DNA from 4 places in the Solibacillus daqui genome. Region 2 is predicted to be linked to each of the others. Evidence: predicted binding sites of a transcription regulator. Region 2 holds the regulator's gene; each other region holds the start of a gene.
What was found. The regulator LexA, encoded in region 2, represses DNA repair genes until DNA is damaged. The targets are predictions, from matches to a motif close to CGAACATATGTTCG.

Region 1 (5,125 bases), 1.2 Mb from region 2:
TCCACATCCGTAAAGTTTTCATATAAAGTTGCGCCAACTGCAGACGCTAAAATCGAGCCTGTAATATCCGATCCACCACGGTCAAAAGTACGTAAAATTCCTTCTTTTGTATAGCCAAAGAAGCCAGGGAAAATAATAATTTCTTTTGTGTCCTTTAATTTACTTAAGTTTACATATGCTTCAGGTAATGCATAAGTGCGCTCAGGTAAATCATTTAAAACAAGCCCCTCTTTTGGGCTAACATATTTTGCAGGCACACCAATTGAGTTGAAGTAGCTTGCGATTAATTTTGCGTTATTGTCTTCACCACTTGCTTTTATGCTATCGATGAATAAATCTTTATTTGAACGATCTGCCTGAACACGCTCACGTAAATCCGCTGCGATTACATTCATCATCGTATTGTCTAAACCAAGTCCGTCAGTAATATCTCGGTATCGATTTACTACACCGTTAATTTTTGACTCTACATCACCGCCAGCTAAAGCCGTATGTGCTAAATCGATTAATAAATCTGTCACCTTAATATCGTCGCTTGAACGCTTACCAGGAGCGGAGACAGCGACAATCTTTCTTTCAGGATTAGATTTCACAATGTTTGCTACTTTTTTAATTTGTTCTGCACTTGCTACAGATGTGCCTCCAAATTTACATACTATCATCTCATCAGATCCTTACTCTCAAAATTGATATTTGTACTTACCGAAAAAACATTTGACTTTACACAGTGTACAAACATATCCTAATGCAGTCAAGACTATTCTGGGAATTCATAATCTATTTAGTCAAAATACGAATTTTTTTTACATTTGTCAATATATTATATTGCATTTTTACAAATTGGTGTGATTTTTCGATTGAAATGATGGAATACTAACAAATAAATTCATTAATGAAAACAACCACCTCTCAATATGAGAAATGATTGCTTTCTAATTTTATAGGCACTATTTCTTCGGCTGTGAAAAGACAAATTGTAGTTGGTCATTTTCGAGCTTCAATTTTGCCTTTCCCTTTTTCCCACTTTTCCATGTGAAGCGGATTTCGCGTGTTTCTTTACCTGCCAATAGCTTTTTCGCATCATTTACCATAATTTTTGCTTTCATTAGCGTTTTCGAAATGAAAAACTTGCAGCCCTTTGTCGTACACTGGTAGCCTTTAAAGCCTTCTACAACCTGTCCACCACATTTTTGACATTTACCAACGACTACAATTTCCTTCTCTGCCACTTCCATGTCAATGGCTTTAAAACTTTCTGTAGTTGCAACAATATAACGCTGCATCTCCTCATAAAATTGGCGCGAACTTAGTGTGCCATCCACAATATCCTTCAGTTTTTTGCTCCAAATAGCCGTTAATACAGGCGACACAATATCATGGTGCTTCATGCTTTCAATAACATCAATACCAAACTGTGTTGCTGCAATGGATTTCCCATCTCGTACTAGCATACCAATCGCAAATAGCTTTTCTAAAATTTCAGCACGCGTAGCTGATGTCCCAATTCCTTCTGCATCTTTTAAAATTTCTTGAAGTGCCTTATCTTCTACAAAGCGACCCGCATGAAACATCGCATCCAATAATGTACTATCGGTATAACGTGCAGGCGGCTCAGTTACTTTAGAATGGACTTTAGCATCCTTAACCATTCGTTGCTCTCCACTTTGGAGTGCTGGTAATGGTGTTTCTGTTTGTTTCTTTTTATGTGCTTTATATAACACTGTGTAACCTTCATCAACTATGACATTACCCGATGCTTTAAAATGCTCACCACCACAAGTGAACACCACTTGTGTTTTATCAATTATATATGGGTCCATAAAAATGGCAAGCAAACGTTTGACGATGAGCTGATAAATTTTATCCTCTTGGGGCGTTAGCTTCTTTTGACCAAGTTTGACTTCAGTAACGGTTATGGCATGGTGATCCGTTAACTTCTTGTCATCCACATATTTTTTCGAATGTTGGACTTTTTGCATACGCGCTCGGTCATTTAATATAGAAGATGTTAGCTCCGCATATGGAGGCATTGATTGAATCGCAGTTAAATTACGGTCAATCGTTTTCGCAAAATTTGTAGGCAAATGCTGCGATTCGGTACGAGGGTACGTCACAAGCTTTCGCGTTTCGTATAAACTTTGTGCGGCCTTTAACGTTTCAGCAGATGTCATACCGTATAAGCGATTGGCTTCTTTTTGTAGCTCAAGTAACGAATGCAGGCTTGGCGCATACATCGTTTTTCGCTCGGTCTTTACGTCTACAACCACTGCCTCAGCTGTCAAACGCTGCAAAATCTCCTGTGCCTGTTCAAGTGTTGCGATTTTATTTGACTTTGTTTTCGGATCAAACCAAGTTGCCTTGACGTTCCCTAAATCAAGTTCAATTTGAAAATATGGCTGCGGGATGAAATTTTGAATTTCTAACTCACGCTGAACGACAATGGCTAATGTTGGTGTCATAACACGCCCCACTTTAATTGTACGTCCGCCTTTTACTGTGGCGGCACGCGTTAAATTCAAACCAACTAGCCAATCAAAAATCATGCGATACATCGCTGCATTTCGTAAATTTTTTATGAGGGCATCATGCTCATCAATTAAGTTTTCAAGTGCATCTCGAATCGCAGGCTCTGTCGTTTGCGAAGTCCAAAAACGCTTTACTGGCAAAGTGCAGTTCGCTTTTTTGTAAAATGAATAGAAGATATTTTCACCTTCCATCCCTGCATCACACGCATTTATTACGAAATCATATCGGCCTTGCTTTAACTGGTCAGCAATATTGCGGTAAACACTCGCAGCTGTTTTTTTTACACGGAATTCATAGCGCTCTGGCATCATCGGTAGCAAATTTAAATCCCATTTCTTCCATTCCGGCTTATATTCATGAGGCTCTTTCAACTCCACGACATGTCCTACAAAGCTCGCAAAATCCATCGTGTATGGTAGATTCATTTTTTTATATACTTTTTCAATATCTCGCATGAGTGAAGGCTTCTCTGCAATGAGCAATGCTTTAGGCATGCAATCCTCCCCCTTATCTATCTTTAGTATAAGTTGAATCACATAATTTGCAAACAAAAACCGAACATACGTATGGCGCTACACCCACCAACAAATCTATTAACTTTCAACACGAACGAGAACTTTATTATGTTAATGTAGAAAATATAACCATCTAGATGTTATACTACATATGTACAAAGGGGGAGTTTTTATATGGGGAAATATAAACGTACAATTTTTTGGATTATTCCAATTGCTATTTTAGGGGTGTTTATTTACTTTTTTGGACCAAAAAAGCCAGTGACAGATAACGAATATGTACAATACATACAGGCGACTCCAGTTGTCGAAAATAGTAACATCACAACTGAAGTTGCCCTCAAAAACTATTGTGAAAAGAGTAAATGGGAGTATTTCCAAACGAAAATGATGGAGCACGTCGTTGAATTTAAAGGCGATTGCAAAGTTAATGACAAAGTTCAATCCGTGAATTTACAATATGTTGTTGAGAAAGGCCAAGCTAATTATCGTATAGGTGCAATGCTAGTAGCGGGTATTCAACAAACGGAAGAACAACGAAGCGCATTTTTAAATACCGTTAATCAATAATTCACAGGATGGGTGCTTGCCCGTCCTTTTTTTGTATCATTGTCCGAACATTTTTCAGCATTTTACTTCTACGTTTTTTCATCACCTCGTACGAAATGCCTTCTAGTTTTGCTGCATCACGTATTGAATAACCTTCATAATAAAGTAACTCAATCAAATGTTGATGATCTGGGAATAGGTGATAATACCAATCCGGTCGTTCCATAGTAAACGGTAATTGGTCTGAAGCTGTATCGCACAAATATGACAACTTGTTATCCTCTGTAGCTGTTTCATGTTCAGTCACCTTCAAATTGCCATTAAATTCGCGAAGAATCGCAAATTTAATCAGCATATAGGCATACATTTCAAAATTTCCTTTTGTTTCATCAAACTCCTTGGCCGCCTTCCAAATGGCCAACCGCCCTATCTGCATATAGTTTTCTTTATCCTGAAATAGTTTGTACTTCGCAATCACACGTAAAATCAAATACTCAAACTCGCCAATGCGCTCATCGATTCCTTGCATTATGCTGCATTCCTTTGAGCTGTGCACAACTTGTTATTCCTAGGTAACTCCACCATAAAAATTTCATGCTACATTGACAAAGTGCAGTTTTCGTAAAATTTTCTATTAAAACGCTATTTTGAACAATTTTCCCCATCCAAATTGACAAAACGACAATATTTCATGAAAATTGCAAAATTACTTTACTTTGCTATTTTTCAAATGATATTGACAAATCCCATTCAATCGGGCATGCTATTAGAAAATAAAAAGCTTACTCAAAGAATAGTACGTAGCAATTGGCTAGAGAAGAGAGCACATTCCAGCGGCTGAAAGAATGGCATAGCAAAACCTACCGAACCTACTTCGACATGCTCCTAATAAATTTGGGCGCCGGCTCAGCGTTATGAGATGAAGTGGAATGTTTTTAGCATTCAATTTAGGTGGTACCACGGAAGTTACAGCACTTTTCGTCCTATGCATTAGGAGGAAAAGTGCTTTTTTATGTGTAAAGAATAGAAATGGAGGCAATTTTATGGAACGAAAACGTGTCGTCGTCAAAATTGGTAGCAGTTCATTAACAAATACAAAAGGTGAAATTGACGAACAAAAATTCACCGATCACGTCGCAGCGCTTGCAAAATTAAAAGGGGCTGGCCATGAAGTCATCTTAGTTTCTTCGGGAGCAGTTGCTGCAGGCTTTCGTAAATTAGGCTACTCATCTCGTCCCGTAACAATCAAGGGCAAGCAAGCAGCAGCCGCCGTTGGACAGAGCGTACTTATTCAAGCCTATTCAGACGAATTCGCACGTTATGGCAATATCCCAGCGCAAATCTTATTGACACGCTCTGACTTTAGCGATAAAAAGCGTTATAAAAATGCATACGAAACATTATCTGAGCTACTTGAGCGCTCAATCATTCCAATTATTAATGAAAATGACACAGTATCTGTAGCTGAATTAACATTTGGCGATAATGATATGCTATCGGCTTTAGTGAGTGGTTTAGTCCATGCCGACCAGCTC
Region 2 (5,125 bases):
ACCCCTTTAGTACCAACGATTCCATAAATGAAAAACGACTTGAAGGGCAAGTGATTACTCTTCAAATCGTTCCATATATTCAATATAACGGCGGTGAACAGTCGCTTTACTGATTGGGATACCAAGACCCTTTAATGTCATGGCAATCTCAGCAAATGTTAGTCCTTTTTGACGCAATTGCACAATTTCTTCGATTGGTACTTCTTTTCGCTCTCGCCCTTCAATATTGCCTCGATTTTTTAAATTATTTTGGGGCATGTAACCATTTTCAACTGCACGGCGCATACCTCGACGTATTTTGGCATTGTGCATACGACGTTGATATTCTTCAACGATCGCTAAAATTTCAAGTAGCATCGTATCCATTTCATTTAATGCAATTGGGCCAGCATCATTTAATGTATAAACTGTCGCTTCATATTTTTGAATTAAATGAAGAACCGCCATTCGTGCATTACCTCGACCTAAACGGGTTTCATCTTGCACAAATAAAACCTTCACCTGATGGTCTTTCATAAAATCGAGCATATCTAATAAACCATCTCGGTCTACTTCATAGCCACTATGCTGATCTTTGTAAACGCTAAGCTCTGTATAACCTAACGATTTGGCATAGCTCGTTAATTCTTCCTGCTGGCGAACTAACGATGTTTCTTGCGTGTCTTTATCGGTGCTAACACGACAATATAATACTGCTTTAGTTTGATCCATCACTTCTCGCTACCTTAACTGTCTTTTCCTTAACTGTCTTTTCGTTCGTTGAATCGTTTTGATTTAAATTGGCAATATAGTATGAATCCTTCTCCACAGGTACTACTAATACTTGGCCGTATAATACCTTTTCATCTTGTAAGCCATTTTCTTCTTTTACAAAGTTAATCCAATCGTTCTTAGCCATTTTACCACGATATGTTTCTGCTAACGACCATAAAGTATCACCTTGTACGATTGTCACTTGTTCGTATTTTTCGATTTTCTCATCTTCAAAAATTAAAAATGTAAATAATAAAATAGAAAATGCTAATAACATTGATGTGAAGCTGTTTAATTTGAATTTTTTCATTGTAGAAACCCCTTTTAGAGAATGTATGTTCGTAATATTTGTCTTTATAGTAATACGAACATATGTTTTTGTCAACTCTTTTTCGAACCTATGTTTGCATTTTTGTTCGCATACTGATATAATGTATCTAAGAAAATAGCATTATAAAGAGGTGAGTTCGTTGACACAAAAAATTTCAAAAAGGCAGCAAGCTATTCTAACTTTTATTAAAGAGGAAGTTCGTGCTAAAGGTTACCCACCATCAGTTCGTGAAATTGGTGAGGCTGTTGGTTTAGCTTCTAGTTCAACTGTCCACGGGCATTTAGCTCGTTTAGAAAGTAAAGGGCTTATTCGTCGTGACCCTACAAAGCCACGTGCAATTGAGGTATTAGATCAAGAAGAGTTGACCATCCCAAAATCAGGTGTCATTCATGTTCCTTTAATCGGTAAAGTAACAGCTGGATTACCAATTTCAGCAATCGAAGACATCCAAGAATATTTCCCACTTCCTGATACGTACGGCACATCAGAAGACGAGTTGTTTATGCTTGAAATTATGGGTGAATCGATGATTGAAGCAGGTATTTTAGATGGGGACTATGTCATTGTCAAAAAAACAGCTACAGCCAATAACGGAGAAATTGTTGTGGCAATGACAGAGGAAGATGAAGCGACTGTCAAACGATTCTTCAAAGAAAAAACACATTTCAGACTACAACCTGAAAATAGTTCAATGGAGCCTATTCTTGTCAACCAAGTTTCGATATTAGGTAAAGTAGTAGGATTGTATCGTAACGTTCATTAACTTTAAAATCCCCCATCAACTACATGATGGAGGATTTTTTTATCCTTAATATTGAACAGCAGCTTCGATAAAGCTATTAAATAGTTTTTCTGAAGGTTGATCATTTTGTAGCCCTTCTGGATGCCATTGCACACCAATACAGTATGGATGCTCTGGATGTTCAATTCCTTCGATAACACCATCTTTCGCTTGGGCATTTATTAAAAATCCTGGCGCAACGATATCAACTGCTTGATGATGATAGGAATTTGTTAAAATCGTTTCTTGCCCGATAATTTCCTGTAATTTGGATGGGAACAATTCAACCGTATGCGTTAATTCATGACGCATAGACGCTTGAGTATGCTTCAAGACATTCTTTACTTGAGTATCTATATCTTGAAGTAACGTCCCCCCAAAAGCAACATTCATCACTTGTTCTCCTCGGCAAATTCCAAGCATAGGCATATTGCGTTCAAAAGCTTTTTTCGCAATTAGAATGTCACTTCGATCGCGTTCATCAATAACCGTTCCCAACTTATAATGCGGTTCTTGATCAAAAATGAGCGGGTTAACATCATATCCTCCAATTAATAATATAGCGCTTAAACCATTCAGTACCGTGTCGACTGTTTCTTCATCCATATATGGAACACAAACTGGGATACCCCCAGCGCGTTTAATCGCTTGAATATACGAATTGTTTATTTCCATTTTCCCTTCGACTGGATGCATCGTTAATCCAATAATTGGTTTCATCGCTTTCCTCCAACAACAGTCGTTTTACATTCCTCAACAAAACTTTTAAATAATCGTTGTGCATGAGTATTACCAAGTGGAGCCAATTCTTCTGGATGCCACTGCACTGAAATACAATACGGATGATCCTCGTGTTCAATTGCCTCAATTATGCCATCCTTTGCAATTCCCGATAAAACAAGCCCTTCTCCTAGCTTTCCAACGGATTGATGATGAAACGTATTTACGCGGAACATATCCTCTTCAAAAATAGCTTTCATTTTTGGTGTTAGCACTTCAACATTATGTGCCAACGCTCCACGCTTTGATTGCTGCTTATGACCAATTGCACTTTCGAATTGGGTTGGAATGTCTTGAATAATCGTCCCACCAAAAAAGACATTCATAATTTGCATACCACGGCATACACCTAAAATCGGCATACCTCGTTCAAATGCGCGCTTCATAAACAATAAATCACTATCATCACGCTTCCGTACAACGCGACCTATATTTTGATGTGGTTCCTCACCAAATAGTTCTGGGTCAATATCTTCTCCACCAATTAAAATAATGCCATCCACACGATCAAGAAGTGCATCCACATGCTCCTCTGACGCATTAGGCAAACAAATGGGGATTCCACCTGCTATTTCCACCGAATCTAAATAGGCATTATTAATATCCAATTTTTTATCAATATCATACATTGTTAAGCCAATAACTGGTTTCATCTCACTATCCCCTTAGAAATATAATTATAATTCAAACTATTCAAATTATAATACTATATCACTATGAAATACTAGTATCTTAAAAGTAGATGATGAGACATATTTTTAAGCACAACTTTAGAAAAAACAAAAAATCACCCAATATTTTATAGTTGGGTGATTTTTTTGATTATTTTTTTGCTAATAGCTCCATAAAATACCCTTGAATTTCTCTCCAATTGTGGACGCGTTTATAGCCATCTTCGGCCGCGTTATACGGCATTGAGTAAAGCAATCCCGTACCACTAAAGGCTTCTAGTTGTCGTGGGCTATCATCGATTAAAAAGTCCGTATGTATTACGGCTTTATTGCCACAGAATACGATGTTTTGCGTTTTTATAAATGGCAAATGTTCCATTAACCAATCATACTTCGCATTAAATGAACCCGGCACATCCATTGCAGCAGTGGCAATATAAATTTCAAAATGTTCTTGTAGCCCTTTTATGACCTCAATACAATCTGGATCTAGTACTGCTAAATCACGGAAAAAATCTGGCTCATTTAATAGCGCAAAAAATTTCTTAGCATCTTCTTGTGATAAATCACGTTGTGTTGTTAATAAAAATTCGTCTTTTGTAAAATTAGCTCCGAAATTTTTATTATAAGTGTCGCATAATTTTGAATAAAAATCCGCTAACACTTGGTCCATATCAATCGCAATACTCGGTTTCATCATATGCCTCCTCAAACATTCCCTATTATTAGTTTATACAAAGCATTCACAAAAAAACAAGCGTAAGCCTTAGCAGCGAACATATTTACGCTTAAAGCCGATTCGGTCCTTTTCTATTTGCTTTTCAATTTCTAATGCAGCATGTAAAATGCCTGGTTTCTTACCTTCACGTTGCATTTCAACAGGGCCAATTTCATGTGAGATTTTTAATGCTTCCTCATGGAGTGGTTTAAACGAAACGCCAACTGTCATGACAAAGTTATTCATTGATGCTTGTGTTCTCGGCGGCGCATCGTGAATCTCTTTCTTTACTTTCTCAAGCATGCCCTGAATTTTCTGAACTTCAAAATATTCATCTTTACGATTTCCTAATAGCCAACAATAACAACTCCAACCAGCTGACATTTTCAATTCATTGCCACTTGCAATCCATTTATCACTTACTTGCTGGGCAATATCCGATTCTGCAAGTGTTACCGCCACAATATAATCTGAAATCATGTAAAAATAAGCACCATCAATCCAGCGGTCATAATCTTCCTCAGTCATCGCTTTTGGATCTGCAATTACCCCTGCAAAATACATCGCATCATAATTGCCCGATGCATATAACTGTTCAGCTAACTGTTGGTCAATTTTAATTTGCTTTTTATATGGCTTCATCGACCCTGTTGTTACACCGAATACAGGCTCCACAGCTCCATTACCCATATATATCTTTTTGGTACGCTCTTTCCCGAGTGCCTCTAATTCTTGCATCATCGTTTGAAATCCCATCTATAGTCCTCCATTCTGCTTATCTACTTAAATAATGACATCTTATTTTAATACAATAATCTATTTTTTCCATTCTGTCATTTTCATTACGTTTACAAAAGTTAAATCCAAATACCGGTAAATATCTCACAGTTAAAATAAAGACTTTATCTCAATTGATATGCATTCAAGATTGTCCAAACTTTTAATTTTGAATGCTCTCATATTTTATATTCTTAAAACTTTTTAAGGATAACGAGCTAACATTTTCTCATACTACCTTTATAACTAAGTAAGGATGTGATCAATTTGGTCAAAACAAAATTCGCAAACCTAGGACCTGAGCAGCTTAATGA
Region 3 (5,125 bases), 260 kb from region 2:
AACAATTAAATTATTTTCCCAAAAATGAAATAGCCCATCCCACCGACTGATGAAATAAGAGCTATTTCATTTAATTTCTTTATTCTTTGTACCAATGAAAAACACTTTAATACCATTTATTCGATATAAAGGAACAAAAAACAGTATAAATGTTCTAAATCCTTTTGTCCAAAAAAACTTTTATATTACCAAATAATGTAATTATTTATTTTTTCCACAAAGTTAATCCAATTTTTTTAGAATACTGCTAATTAATCTATTTAATTTGATAATAGATAAAGTCAAGGAAAAATCCCCTGGCTTTCACTTATTTATATCCTCAAACATGGTTGGTAACCTTTCATAAATAAAAATCTACAACAATAGCGCACGATTGTTGATTCCAATTACCTCACCAATATAAAGAAAATGTTATTTAGCTATAAATCGTTCTACTTTGACAATCTGATCCATTGTAATTTTTGGAGTAACACCTTGCATCCACTCATCATCAAAATTGCCTGCCCATTCTTTAGGACGGCTCGCAAGCCAATACAGATATTTCACCGCAAATAGCAGAGGAATATTTAAATCTGGTTTTTATTACAGCCATATCAATCCCCATTGCTGCTAAGTTAGAAGCATGTGTATGTCTTAGTGAATGTGGCGTTATTATCTTACGTTGTAGCCCAGAATGTTTATTAGTATTTCAAAAAAGGTAGTATATCTTATTAAAAGACATACCACCTTTTTATTTACACATTATTCATTCAATTCACAATTTACACATATAATCCCATCCAAAACCCTTATTAATCAAGCTATTAATGTAAGATTTTACAGTATTAGATTTATCCATCAAAATCAAATCAATTGTCTCTTAATAAACGCCTAAGATTAGACATTCTTTTTCAACAAATCCTTATAAATAACAAGGAATATCAGTATATCTTAGAATTGACAGTTCATTACCTATCAGAAATGATAATCATCTTCACAAATAATCATCTCTTTCGGATCATATGGCTCAATATGCACGAGTGTCATGGCATGCGGATTAAGTTGTTGCACCGCTTTTTCAATTTGCTCGGTAATAGTGTGCGAATCGCGAACATTTAAATTCGGGTTCACACAAACGGTAATATCCACTAAAATCAAACTTCCGTGCTGACGTCCGCGCACCTCTACTACTTCTCGAACGCGCGGAATTGTTGTTACACGTTCTTCGATTGATGAAATAAGCTCAGTATCAAAGCCATCTGTTAATGAAAATACCGCTTCTTTGAAAATTTCAATGGCCGTTTTAATAATGATTAAACCAATAACAAATGCTGTAATGGTATCAATTATTGCGAAGCCTAAAATTGCTGCCGTAATCCCGATTGCTGTTCCGATACTTACAAGGGCATCTGAACGATTATCATAGGCAGCCGCTTTAACCGCGCTACTATTAATTTTTTTCGCTAATGCGAAATTGTATTTATATACCGCAAACATCACAATCGCACTAAAAATCGCAATGACAATTGTTAATACGCTTGGCTCCTGATGAATCGGATGCACAATATTTTCAACAGCCGTCTTTAATACTTCAATTCCTACATAAACCATGATGAATGACGCAATTAGTGAAGCAATCGTTTCCGCACGAAAATGTCCATAACGATGATCGTCATCAGGTGGGCGCTGCGAAATTTTCAATCCTATTAATACCGCAATCGAAGCGATAATATCCGTCGTATTGTTTAAACCATCTGCTTTTAATGCTTCCGAATCGCCTAGATAGCCGACAATTAATTTAAGTAAGCTTAAAAAAATATAGGCGATAATCGAGATGTACGCGCCTTTTTCACCAGCACGTAAATTTGTATACTGCTCCAAAATGTTTCCTCCTTGAAAAACTTCTGTAAACACGAAAGAGGCTACCCCTTCTCAAAAAATTTTGAAAAGGAGTAACCTCTTTTACATGTAGTTTTTATTAGTATACCAAAAAATTGCGCGAAAAACGACTAAATCTTATTGGTATTGTTTATTGCTTGACGCATGCGCGCCATATTAGCAATTGTACCGCCATCTACTAGCAAGTCTGTCCCCGTTACATAAGACGCTGCATCACTCAGCAAAAACCCCACCACTTTTGCGATTTCGTCTGTATCGACCTCACGACGTAAGCGAGTGATTTATCAAGCATTGCCGATTCGCAGTTTATTATGTTAGAAAAATACAGATCTAGCTAAAAACTAGCGCTATGCACATTTAACGCATAACGCTAGTTTTTAACTCTGAACTTTATAAATTTCTAGTAATTCCCCTTGTTTATTCAACAATACTGCGTTTAACTGCCCGCTCATATAGCAACCACCATCAATGGCAATATAGCACTTGTCATCACTAAGCCATACATCATTAGATTCATGGATGTACGTTAAGGGTGTATGACCAAACACATTGATATACGGTGTTTTATTTGTTATTTCATAATGCTTACGAATCCAAATAAAATCACGCTCTGTTGTTTCTTCAAGTGTTGCAAACTCAGAATTAAAGCCAGCATGTGTGAAAAGTACATTGCCAATAATTTTATATACGGGAGCTAATTTCAAAAACGCTAGCTGTGATTTGTAATGCTCCTTTATTTCATTGGCTTGTAAGATATATGGTTGTTCCATTATGTAGGCAGGTAAAAGAACAAGTAAATTTTGCATCGTTTCTTTACCACCATTCTTATAATAATGCTCCTGCATTTCCATTGGATTGTTTAAAAAATTCAGCAGCATATCTTCATGGTTGCCTTTAACAAAAACCACATTATCACCGTATGATTGCTTAAGTTCAATTACTTTTTCAATTACCTGTAAGGATTGCGGCCCACGATCGATTAAATCCCCTAAAATCACTAGTACATCTTCTTGATTCCAATACGTTAATAGTTCTTCAAATTGCTTGTAATGTCCGTGAATATCACTTACTACGAATAGGTTGCTCATATTGTTTCATCTGCCGTTTCTGTAAATTATTAATGCCATTTTTTCTATAATAACACTATAAATAATGCAAAGTAGCTAACTATGAAAAGTTAATTCATTAAAATCCCATTGCCAAACAAAGAACAAACGTTCTATAATATATATGGATAAATTTTCAAAAGGAGCCTACTATGCGACCATTATTAAACAAAGATATACAAATACATGATTTTCTTAATTATTATTGGCTAAAAGAGGAGCTACAGCAATTTTGCCGAGAACACGGACTTAGTGCAACCGGTTCTAAGGCGGATATCACAAACCGAATTAAACTATTTTTAGATACGAGTGAAGTTGTAAAGCCAGAACGTAGCCAATCTTCAAAACAAAGCGTTGGAAAAAACAATTTAACATTGGAAACACTAATCAAAAAAGGACATACATGTAGCCAGCCTGTACGTCACTTTTTTAAACAGCATATTCCTAACTTTCATTTTTCCACATATATTCAAAACTATTTTAAAGAGAATATCGGTAAAACATATCAAGACGTCATTAATGCTTGGCACAAAGAACAGCATCGCCTTAAAGATCCTACTTATACGAAGAAAATCGCTCCTCAATTTGAATATAATCAATTTATTCGTGATTATTTTGCTGATCCAGCGAACAAAGCTAAAACAAGAAACGATGCTATCGCTGCTTGGAATGTAATCAAATCACAACCGGGAGACAACAAATACAAATTAAGATAAAGTATCTCAATTCTAAAAATGACTATATGAGAATACTGAATAACTCAAAAAGCGCTATTAATCAAGCCCTTACTTCTATTGAGATTTTTTACAATACTATTGAAAAGATAGGCGGATTTGGCTATGAATATTATAGACTTATAAAAGAATATGGACATTAGTAGCATGCTTAAATAATAAAACACGATGTGAATACACCTGTATCGAGTCTTATTTTTTGTTTAATTTCGGGATGTATTTTAAATTTGACGCGCTTCTTTTTATGTCTGTGGAAATAGTCCCCTTTAAAATGACTTCTATTATGACTACATCAGTATTCGCCACTTCAACTACGTCAACTATTTACTTGCAAAATTCGATGTACTTTCCGATCAAATACTGGGTTCTAAAGAGACTCTTCTAATTGAATTCACCTATCTCACATAATTATTATTGACATGGATAATTTAATCAAAGTAAAATACTCAATGTAAAGTATTTTTTGAGAAGGTGAATTTTTTGACTCAACTCCTTGTTTTAGGAGCATTAAATATGCAGCCAATGTCTGGTTATGACATACAAAACATGCTGCAAGAGAACGAAGCAGAAAGATGGTCGGGAGTACTAGTAGGTTCTATTTATCACGCTTTAAAAAAACTTGAGCAGAATAATTTTATAGAAATAGATCGAATTGAACATAGTGGTAATCGCCAAAAGTCTATCTATAAAATTACTGAGCTAGGAAAAGAACATTTAAAAGACTTAGTATACAATTCAATTATCTCTTCAGATGTCCCTTATCCCCTATCCTTTTACGCAGGTTTATCATTTATTGAGCAATTAGACGTTGAGAGAGCAATTGAAGCATTAAGACATCAATTAACAATGCTTGAACGTGAACTTGTTATAGTCGAAAGTGGAATATCAATAAAAGAAAAACATTTATCAACTGGGCTTTCACCATTAATGTCTATTGTATCAAATAATATGGTGAATATTATAAAACAACAAATTAACTTCGTGAAAGATTTATTAAAGAATTATAATTGCAATTAGTTTTGTTCCTCTATTAGGAGGAACAAAAAAATACATCAATACTCAATGTTGAGTATTGATTATAAGGAGCGATCAATTATGAAGATAGATCATTTAGTAATGAATGTAACTCCTCATTACCAGCAAGAAAGTAGTGAAGTTCAAAATATAAGAAAAGCTGGTCTCCCTTATAATGTAAAGAAAGGTAAGGGAACAAAAGGATTTAGGGCAACTAACATTTGGATTGGGCAAGAGTATTTTGAATTGATAACAATAAATAGTAATGACGGGGGCGGTTGGAAAAAAGAATGGGTCCATGCTTATAATACCGGACAACGAGGGCTAATTTGCCTAATGCTAGATGTAAATAACTTAGATGAGGTTGTTCAACGTTTACAAACACAAGAAATT
Region 4 (5,125 bases), 1.6 Mb from region 2:
TCATCAGCCCTGGGGTTGCAGATGGTGAAAATACAACATATGAAGTAACAGGTACAGATACATTAAATATTCGAATTGAAGTATCAGGTTTAACATGGGTAGGGATTCGTAACGAACAGCGTCGAGAGCAGGTAGAAGCAAGATCATATAATGCCGGAGATGTTGTTGAGCACGATTCAACTGAAAATGGTTATGCTCGAATTCGTTTAGGAAATGCAAAAGCGGCTAAAGTATATGTAAATGATGAAGAAGTGCAATACGCTCAAGATCGTACGACACAAAATATTATTATTAAGTTAGTGAAAGAAGAACAACAAGGAGAGTAGTCATCTATTAGGATGGCTCTTTTCTTTCGGATGAAAGGTGTTAACAAATGAATATTCCAAATAAGATTACAGTGTCACGAATTTTGCTAATCCCGGTATTTGTCATTGTAATGATGTTTGACTTTGGTTGGGGAAATATGACGCTATTTGGTGCGGAAATGCAAGTAAACTATTTTGTAGGGGCACTCATCTTTATCATCGCATCTGCTACAGACTGGGTGGACGGATACTATGCGCGTAAATACAATTTAGTTACAAACTTAGGGAAGTTTTTAGATCCACTAGCCGATAAATTATTAGTATCAGCTGCGTTTATTTTACTAGTAGAAATTGACTTAGCACCTGCATGGATTGTTATTGTCATTATTTCTCGTGAATTTGCAGTAACAGGCTTGCGTTTAATTTTAGCGGGGCAAGGAGAAGTTGTTGCAGCCAACCAATTAGGTAAAATTAAAACATGGGCGCAAATTGTTGCAATCTCAGCGTTAATTTTACACAATACGATTTTTACATTAATCGGTATTCCGTTTGATGTCATTATGCTTTATGTAGCGTTATTCTTCACATTATGGTCTGGATGGGATTACTTCTATCTAAACCGTCGCGTATTATTAGATTCAAAATAAAACAAGTAAGCTTTAGTTTTTTTGTTTTAACAACTCGTACTATAATTAGTGCGAGTTTTCTTAAATTTAAGGAGGAAATCTAATGAATGTAGAGATTATTGCGGTTGGTTCGGAATTATTATTAGGGCAAATCGCAAATACCAATGCAAAATATATTTCCAGTCAGCTTTCCGAGCTCGGTATTAATGTGTATTATCATACGGTTGTTGGTGATAATAGTGCGCGATTAGTTGAAGCGATTCAAATTGCGGAGCAGCGCGCAGATTTAATTATCTTTTCGGGTGGCTTAGGGCCGACGAAAGATGACCTAACAAAAGAAACTATTGCCAAGCACTTAAATCGTGAACTTATAATGGATGACATGGCGCTACAAGCAATTGAACAATTTTTTAACAAGCAAAACCGAGTGATGACAGAAAATAATCGCAAACAGGCGCTTGTGTTAGAAGGCTGTGACGTATTAACAAATCATCATGGCATGGCACCGGGGATGTTGTTAAAGGAAGGAAAGCAACTATATATGCTACTGCCTGGTCCCCCGAAGGAACTTGAGCCAATGTTTCAGTTTGAAGCGAAGCCAAAGCTTGCGGCATTACTTCATGATGGTGGGGTCATTACCTCGCATGTGCTTCGTTTTTATGGAATTGGAGAAGCTGAGCTAGAGGTGCGTGTACAGCATATATTAGATGCGCAAACGAATCCGACTGTTGCACCACTTGCTTCTGACGGAGAAGTCACGTTGCGTATTACCGCAAAAGCTAATAACGAACAACAAGCTTACATTTTAATAGAAGATAAAAAGCGTGAAATTCTTGATATTGTAGGTGACTATCATTATGGTGACAATGATGATTCGCTTGCGTCAAAGCTTGTAGAAATGTTGCTCGAAAATAAATTAACAATCGCTGCTGCAGAAAGTTTAACGGCGGGGTTATTCCAATCCGAGCTTGCTGAGATTTCTGGAGTATCTTCAGTGTTAGAAGGTGGCGTTGTAACTTATTCAGAACAAGCAAAGACAATGCAATTAGGCATTTCTGCACAATTAATTAATCGTTACAGTGTTGTAAGTAGTGAGTGTGCATCTGAAATGGCATTAAAGGTACGGGAAAAATTAGGCACGGATATTGGAGTTGGCTTAACAGGTGTAGCTGGCCCAGGAAGTCATTACGATCAGCCGGCAGGTACGGTTTGGATAGGCCTTGCGATTGGGAATAATCCCCCAGTAACGCATCGCTTACAATTATCAGGTGCGCGTAATACGAATCGCTTACGTGCAGTGAAATTTACATGTAGCTATTTAATGCGTGAGTTGGCCAAGCTTGGCTATAAAAAATAGTTCAATAATAAAACACTGGCAAATAGGAAATTTAGTCGTTTAAAATAGGATAAACAGAGAGTTTAAAAGAAACCGAAAATATGTTCGCTTTTTTCTTGAATGTTATCTCATTAGCAAGTATAATAGAGACATAAAACAATAAAGCTTTTTCTTAAGGAGGAAATGGTTTGAGCGATCGTAAAGCAGCGTTAGATATGGCACTAAAGCAAATTGAAAAACAATTCGGTAAAGGTTCTGTTATGAAGCTAGGAGAAAATACAGACCGTAAAATCGAAACATCTTCATCAGGTTCAATTGCAATTGATGCGGCATTAGGGGTTGGCGGTTATCCACGCGGACGTATTGTGGAAATCTATGGTCCAGAGTCTTCTGGTAAAACAACAGTTACATTACATGCCATTGCAGAAATTCAAGCAAATGGTGGTACTGCAGCATTTATCGATGCGGAGCACGCATTAGATCCAGTTTATGCACAAAAGCTAGGTGTCAATATTGACGAATTATTATTAGCGCAGCCAGATACAGGTGAACAAGCCCTTGAAATCGCAGAAGCATTAGTACGTTCTGGTGCGATCGATATTATTGTTATCGACTCTGTAGCAGCACTAGTACCAAAAGCAGAGATTGAGGGCGAGATGGGTGACTCACATATGGGTCTTCAAGCTCGTTTAATGTCTCAAGCATTACGTAAATTATCAGGTGTTATTAACAAGTCAAACACACTTGCAATCTTCATCAACCAAGTACGTGAAAAAATCGGGGTAATGTTCGGGAACCCAGAAACAACTACAGGTGGACGTGCATTAAAATTCTATTCATCTATCCGTTTAGAAGTACGTCGCGGTGAAGCGATTAAGCAAGGTACAGAAATCGTTGGTAACAAAACAAAAATTAAAGTCGTTAAAAATAAAGTTGCACCACCATTCCGCACAGCAGAAGTAGATATTATGTACGGTGAAGGGATTTCAAAAGAAGGTGAAATCGTTGACATTGGTGCAGAATTAGAAATTATTCAAAAGAGCGGTTCTTGGTATTCTTACAATAATGAGCGAATCGGTCAAGGTCGTGAAAATGTAAAAGCCTTCTTAAAAGAAAATCCAGCAATTCGTGAAGAAGTTGCTGAGAAAATCCGTCAAAGCTTCGGCATCGGTGGCGATATTGGCTACACAATCGGCTCACACGATACAGCAGAAGAAGAGGAAATTGACGAATTAGAATTATTCGAAGACAAAAAATAAGCTATTCTGGACATGTCATGCGCAAAATGCATGGCATGTTTTTTTGTTGACGAAATTCACCAACATCGAATCAGATGGAAGGGGATTACTGGGTATTGGCACATATATTTTGAAAAGCGTACATACCCACTATGATTTTGCGCATAAAATCCAAAAAGTACTTCAATTTTTGGATACAGGTAATAAGATTCAAAAAAGCGTGGAGTTATGGCTATTCTTGACATAGCTAAATTGGAACTATACAATTAAACATGTATACTTTCTAAATTTTGAAATGAAATAGGCACTATGTTTGAAATTTAAACATATTAGGCCGACTGAAAGAACATCAGACATATAGGCTTAGGAGGGGGTTTTAAAGATGGAGATCATTATCCCTGCTTTGCTAGGATTCGCTGTCGGTGTCGCTGTTATCTATTTCTACATGAAAAACGTGAATGAATCAAAGGTGACTGGTGCAAAGCATGTTGCCGAGCAAATCGTTGATGAGGCGAAGCGTGAAGCAGATGCATTGAAAAAAGAAGCACTACTTGAAGCAAAAGATGAAACTCACAAATTTCGAACTGAAGCCGAAAACGACATTCGTGAACGTCGCAACGAACTTCAGAAACAAGAGAACCGTTTATTGCAAAGAGAAGAAAATCTTGACCGCAAAGATGAGGCTCTGAACAAAAGAGAGACAGGTCTAGAGCGTAAGGAAGATGCTCTAGCAAACAGACAACAGCATATTGAACAGATGGAAAGCAAAGTGGAAGAATTAGTTGCAAGTCAAAAAACAGAGCTTGAGCGTATTGCAGCACTTACTCGTGATGAAGCGAAGGAAATTATCCTGAAGGAAGTTGAAGATGAACTGACAACGGATATCGCGGTTATGACGAAGGAATCTGAAACACGCGCGAAAGAAGAGTCAGACAAAAAAGCACGCGAAATTTTATCGCTTGCACTACAACGCTTTGCAGCTGACCATGTTGCCGAAACAACAGTGTCCGTTGTAAACTTACCAAACGATGAGATGAAAGGTCGCATCATTGGTCGAGAAGGTCGTAACATTCGAACACTGGAGACACTTACAGGAATCGATTTAATCATCGATGATACACCTGAAGCAGTTATTCTATCTGGTTTCGATCCAATTCGTCGTGAAACAGCACGCCTTGCACTTGAAAAATTAGTACAAGATGGCCGTATCCACCCAGCACGCATTGAAGAAATGGTTGAAAAATCACGTCGTGAAGTGGATGAACAAATCCGCGAAACAGGTGAACAAACAACATTCGAAGTAGGTATTCATAACCTACATCCGGATTTAATGAAAATTCTTGGTCGTATGAAATATCGTACAAGCTATGGTCAAAACGTGTTAAAGCACTCAATCGAGGTAGCGCATTTAGCTGGTTTACTTGCAGCTGAGCTAGGCGAAGATGTGACGTTAGCACGCCGAGCAGGTTTATTACATGATATTGGTAAAGCGATTGACCATGAAGTCGAAGGAAGCCACGTTGAAATTGGTGTTGAATTAGCAACCAAATATAAAGAACACCCAGTTGTTATTAACTCAATTGCATCTCACCATGGTGATACAGAAGCAACTTCGGTTAT

Region 1: O7776_RS06925 (DNA topoisomerase) is a predicted target of LexA. The motif match lies at 3,082-3,095, and genes of this name have one in related genera.
Region 3: O7776_RS11505 (DUF6434 domain-containing protein) is a predicted target of LexA. The motif match lies at 3,086-3,099, and genes of this name have one in related genera.
Region 4: recA (recombinase RecA) is a predicted target of LexA. The motif match lies at 2,362-2,375, and genes of this name have one in related genera.

What each region holds. Positions count from the first base shown of each region.
Region 1 covers NZ_CP114887.1:1,455,472-1,460,596, reverse strand. Annotated here, with positions in the region: gene O7776_RS06930 (aspartate kinase) at 1-662, opposite strand, end outside; gene O7776_RS06925 (DNA topoisomerase) at 948-3,020, opposite strand; gene O7776_RS06920 (glucosamine 6-phosphate synthetase) at 3,216-3,611, shown strand; gene O7776_RS06915 (sigma factor) at 3,613-4,119, opposite strand; gene proB (glutamate 5-kinase) at 4,634-5,125, shown strand, end outside.
Region 2 covers NZ_CP114887.1:2,625,583-2,630,707, forward strand. Annotated here, with positions in the region: gene O7776_RS12800 (YneB family resolvase-like protein) at 55-711, opposite strand; gene yneA (cell division suppressor protein YneA) at 698-1,063, opposite strand; gene lexA (transcriptional repressor LexA) at 1,224-1,847, shown strand; gene O7776_RS12815 (gamma-glutamyl-gamma-aminobutyrate hydrolase family protein) at 1,893-2,585, opposite strand; gene O7776_RS12820 (gamma-glutamyl-gamma-aminobutyrate hydrolase family protein) at 2,582-3,298, opposite strand; gene O7776_RS12825 (5' nucleotidase, NT5C type) at 3,468-4,013, opposite strand; gene O7776_RS12830 (DNA alkylation repair protein) at 4,083-4,790, opposite strand; gene O7776_RS12835 (hypothetical protein) at 5,079-5,125, shown strand, end outside.
Region 3 covers NZ_CP114887.1:2,369,978-2,375,102, forward strand. Annotated here, with positions in the region: partial or broken gene O7776_RS20365 (hypothetical protein) at 512-670, opposite strand; gene O7776_RS11490 (cation diffusion facilitator family transporter) at 955-1,860, opposite strand; gene O7776_RS11495 (SDR family oxidoreductase) at 1,989-2,159, opposite strand; gene O7776_RS11500 (metallophosphoesterase family protein) at 2,256-2,966, opposite strand; gene O7776_RS11505 (DUF6434 domain-containing protein) at 3,137-3,700, shown strand; gene O7776_RS11510 (PadR family transcriptional regulator) at 4,199-4,735, shown strand; gene O7776_RS11515 (transporter) at 4,814-5,125, shown strand, end outside.
Region 4 covers NZ_CP114887.1:1,065,911-1,071,035, forward strand. Annotated here, with positions in the region: gene O7776_RS04990 (helix-turn-helix domain-containing protein) at 1-326, shown strand, start outside; gene pgsA (CDP-diacylglycerol--glycerol-3-phosphate 3-phosphatidyltransferase) at 374-952, shown strand; gene O7776_RS05000 (competence/damage-inducible protein A) at 1,035-2,288, shown strand; gene recA (recombinase RecA) at 2,456-3,526, shown strand; gene rny (ribonuclease Y) at 3,888-5,125, shown strand, end outside.